DNA from 2 places in the Janthinobacterium sp. LPB2021202312-11-4 genome. Region 2 is predicted to be linked to the other one. Evidence: predicted binding sites of a transcription regulator. Region 2 holds the regulator's gene; the other holds the start of a gene.
The links. Region 2 encodes sigma-54, which starts transcription at its own class of promoters, with help from an activator protein. Its sites were predicted from a motif close to TGGCANGNAANCTGCTTT; they were not measured.
Positions count from the first base shown of each region.

Region 1: a site for sigma-54 is predicted at 995-1,012, ahead of V5E99_RS23855 (isopenicillin N synthase family dioxygenase). Genes of this name have one in related genera too.

Region 1 covers NZ_JBAGKV010000026.1:67,868-70,269, reverse strand. Annotated here, with positions in the region: gene V5E99_RS23855 (isopenicillin N synthase family dioxygenase) at 1-917, opposite strand, end outside; gene hutH (histidine ammonia-lyase) at 1,331-2,402, shown strand, end outside.
Region 2 covers NZ_JBAGKV010000016.1:141,298-143,699, reverse strand. Annotated here, with positions in the region: gene lptB (LPS export ABC transporter ATP-binding protein) at 1-346, shown strand, start outside; gene V5E99_RS18255 (RNA polymerase factor sigma-54) at 522-2,015, shown strand; gene hpf (ribosome hibernation-promoting factor, HPF/YfiA family) at 2,089-2,397, shown strand.

The DNA.
Region 1 (2,402 bases), on a different contig from region 2:
ATGTAGTCTCCTGCCGCCACCGGCGGATACAGGCTCTGCGCCGGGTCGATGCCCAAGTCACAGGGATCGACGTTGGCGCTGTAAGTCGGGTCGTAGAAGGTTGCGATGGAGTAACGCTCATGGCCCGAGGTGTTGATAACCCGATGCAGCGTTGAACGAAAGCGATCGTTGGACCAGTGCGCCAACAGGTCGCCGACGTTTACCACCAGGCTGCCGGGGATCGGCGTGGCATCAATCCAGCGGTTGGCGCCCAGCTCACGGACCTGCAGACCGCCACTGTTGTCCTGATACAGCAATGTGATGCAACCGTAGTCGGTGTGTGGCGCCACGCCGAACTGATCAGCTTCAGCCTGGGGCGGTTGCGGTGGGTAATAGACCATCTGCGTGCGCTGCAACGGCTTGGTGTATTTGTCGGTGAAAAAATCTTCGTCAATACCCAACCCCACCGCCACCACCCGCAACAGGTCGGCCCCGGCCAAGGCAACTTCCCGGTAGTAGTCCGCCAAAGCCTCACGCAACGACGGCATGAAATCCGGCCACTGGTTCGGCCCACGCAACGCCTCACCGGCGAGCACGCTCGGATCATCTTCGGCCAGTTCGAGCCCGATACTGAAAAACTCCTTGTGATCGGGTTTGGTGGCCTCGTACATGGTCGCCCCGCCCAGCGCGTGCCAGCCACGATGGCGCTTGTTGACGGCCACCTGGCGTTTGACCTCGGCCGGGTAAGCAAAGAACTCTCCGGCCGCCGCCATCGCCCGGTCGATGACGCCCTGTGGCACACCGTGATTGATGATGTAGAAGAAGCCGATGTCACAGCAGGCGGTTCGAATGGCATCGGCGGCGCGGCGAATACTCGCCTTGTCACCTTCGCGGACACCGGACATATCGATCAGAGGCAGATGAATAGTGGAAGACATGCTCACTCCTGGGGGGCGTGGTGCTGGTGGTCGTTCAGGGACATGACGCAATATGGAGCGCCCTGTATATACAGCTAAAAGCATTTACTGTGCCGCTCCGCTCTCCTGCTCCGTCACTCCCTGCGTGCTAAGGCCCCCCGCTCGCTTTTCAACAATCCAAAATCGGCCTGCTGCCCAGTATTCATTGGTTTCCAAACGCCCCAACTGTGTGCGCCGAGCGCGCATTTGGTGCAGCTTTCGGTTACACATTCAAACCTCAGCAGGCCGAACGTTTCTTTTAAATCGGGCATGGCGCGCGTCTGAAACGCCGCTCTTTGAGGATGGCTGTGATTTTTGGCCCGCATATTGCTCTACCTGTATATACAGGATGATATAGCTGCCTATTCCAACCATCACTGCCCCAGGACATTGCAATGCACACACCTCTGCTGCTCAAACCCGGTCAACTCACGCTCGATCAATTGCGCGTCATCTATCAGAAGCAATGCGCTATTGAACTGGACCCGCAGGCCCGCGAAGTCGTAGAGGCCAGCACCCACACTGTGAACCAGATCATTGCCAACGAACGCACGGTGTATGGCATCAATACCGGTTTCGGCCTGCTCGCCAGAACAAAGATTCCGACCGAGTCGCTGACCAAGTTGCAGCGCAACCTGCTGCTCTCGCACTGCACCGGCACCGGTCCATTGCTCGATGACGCCAGTGTCGGCCTGATCATGGCGTTGAAAGTCGGTTCCCTGGCCCGAGGTTTTTCCGGCATTCGCTGGGAAGTGATTCAAGCACTGGTTCAGTTGTATGTCGCCAAGGTTTATCCGTGCATTCCGTCCCAGGGTTCGGTCGGTGCTTCGGGTGACCTGGCCCCGCTGGCGCATATGTCGGCGGTGCTGATGGGTGTCGGTCGCGTTCGTCATAACGGGCGTGAAATGGACGCCGTCGAAGGGTTGGCGATTGCCGGTCTGGAACCGCTGGTGCTGGGGCCGAAGGAAGGTTTGGCGCTGATCAATGGCACTCAGGTGTCCACGGCCCTGGCGCTGCGCGGGCTGTTCGCCGCCGAAAAACTGTTCACCGCCGCCGTAGTGGCCGGCAGCCTGAGCGTGGAAGCCTTGAAGGGCTCGGATGTGCCGTTCGACCCACGCATCCAGGCCGTGCGCGGTCAACCGGGTCAAATCGATGTAGCGCTGTACTACCGCGAACTGCTGGCCGACAGCGAGATTCGTCAATCGCACATCGACTGCGCTCGGGTCCAAGACCCGTATTCCCTGCGCTGCCAGCCACAAGTCATGGGGGCTTGCCTCGATCATTTGCGCTTTGCTGCGGGTGTGTTCCTGCGCGAATCCAATGCCGTTTCAGATAACCCGCTGGTGTTCAGCGCTGACGGCGATGTGCTGTCGGGCGGCAACTTTCACGCCGAGCCGGTGGCGATGGCCTCGGACGTCCTGGCCTTGGCGATTTCCGAAATCGGTGCGCTCTCGGAACGCCGGATCG
Region 2 (2,402 bases):
CAGCCACATCCGTGACAACCTCGGCATGAGCCTGTCCGGTGGCGAACGCCGCCGTGTGGAAATCGCCCGCGCCCTGGCCACCAACCCGAAATTCATCCTGCTCGACGAACCTTTCGCCGGCGTGGACCCGATTTCGGTCGGCGATATCAAGCAGATCATCCATCACCTCAAGGCCAAGGGCATTGGCGTGCTGATCACGGACCACAACGTCCGTGAGACCCTGGATATCTGCGAAACAGCCTACATCGTCAACGATGGCCAACTGATCGCCGAAGGTGACTCCGCCACCATCCTGGCCAACGAACTGGTCAAGGAAGTGTACCTGGGTCATGAGTTCCGCCTGTAAGCACTGAAGTGTCTGGCAGTTGTCCGAGCGCCGGTTTCGATAAAGCTTTTTTATTGTTACAGCGCTCTAGGCAAACGTTGCGGTTTCGGGCATATAATTTGCTTAAGTTTGGCGCTCCGGCGCCCTGTAGTGGATGGCGCATGTGCGCCGGCGAATAAGGTGTTAAGCCCCTGCCATGAAACCATCGCTAGTCTTGAGAATGGGCCAGCAGCTGACGATGACACCTCAGCTGCAACAGGCCATCCGCCTGCTCCAATTGTCGACCCTGGACCTGCAACAGGAAATCCAGGAGGCCCTGGAGTCCAATCCGATGCTCGAACGCCAGGAAGAAGGCGACGACTTCGATAACGCCGACCCCTTGGCCGACAAAGCCGAACAGCAACCCAACGCCGATGTTTCGGAACCCTCCTACCAGGAAACCGCCCCGACGGTGGATAACCTCGAGGAAGGCGACTGGAACGAGCGCATTCCCAACGAACTGCCCGTCGACACCGCATGGGAAGACGTCTACCAGACCAGCGCCAGCAGCCTGCCAAGCAACGATGACGACGAGTGGGACTTCACCACCCGCACGTCGGCCGGCGAAAGCCTGCAAAGCCATCTGCTGTGGCAATTGAACCTGGCGCCGATGTCCGACACCGATCGCCTGATCGCCGTAACCTTGATCGATTGCATCAACAATCAGGGCTACCTGGACGAAACCCTTGAGGAAATCCTCGAAGCCTTCGATCCGGAACTGGACATCGAACTGGACGAAATCGAAGCTGTCCTGCACCGCATCCAGCAATTCGAACCGGCCGGTATCGGCGCCCGCAACCTGGGCGAATGCCTGTTGCTGCAATTGCGCCAATTGCCCGCCAAGACACCTTGGCTGGCCGAGGCCAAACGCCTGGTCACCGATTACATCGACCTGCTCGGCAGCCGCGACTACAGTCAGTTGATGCGCCGCATGAAGCTCAAGGAAGATGAACTGCGCCAGGTGATTGAACTGGTCCAGAGCCTCAACCCCCGCCCAGGTTCGCAGATCGAGTCCAGTGAAGCCGAATACGTCGTCCCCGATGTGATCGTGCGCAAGGACAACGAGCGCTGGCTGGTCGAGCTGAATCAGGAATCAGTACCGAAGCTGCGGGTCAACGCCCAGTACGCCGGTTTCGTGCGCCGCGCCGACACCAGCGCCGACAACACCTTCATGCGTAACCAGTTGCAGGAAGCCCGCTGGTTCATCAAGAGCCTGCAAAGCCGCAACGAAACCCTGATGAAAGTGGCCACCCAGATCGTCGAACACCAGCGCGGCTTTCTGGAGTACGGCGACGAAGCGATGAAACCGCTGGTCCTGCATGACATCGCCGAAGCGGTGGGCATGCATGAGTCGACGATTTCACGGGTAACCACGCAAAAATTCATGCATACCCCACGGGGCATATATGAACTGAAATACTTTTTCTCCAGCCATGTCAGCACCTCTGAAGGCGGCGAATGCTCGTCCACGGCGATCCGCGCGATCATCAAAAAACTGGTTGCGGCGGAAAATCAGAAAAAGCCGTTGAGTGACAGCAAGATCGCTGGTTTACTGGAGGCACAAGGCATTCAGGTGGCTCGCCGCACCGTCGCCAAGTACCGCGAGTCCTTAGGGATCGCGCCTTCGAGCGAACGCAAGCGGTTGATGTAAGCCACGCCACAGCGTTCCAGTGGCAGGTACCTTTACCTGCCGCTTTATGCACTGGCAACGAAGGAGAAGCTGTATGCAAGTCAACATCAGTGGACACCAACTGGAAGTGACCGAACCCCTGCGCACCTACATCGGCGAAAAACTCGACCGATTAGAGAGGCATTTCGACAAGATCACCAACGTGCAAGTCACGATGACCGTCGAGAAGCTGCTGCAGAAAATCGAAGCCACGCTGCATATTCCCGGCGGAGAAGTGGTCGCCAATGCCGAGCATAACGACATGTATGCCGCCATTGACCTACTGACCGACAAGCTGGATCGCCAACTTAAAAAGCATAAGGAAAAGACCCAGAGCCTCCTCCAGGGCGCAACCGGTCGTTAACACTC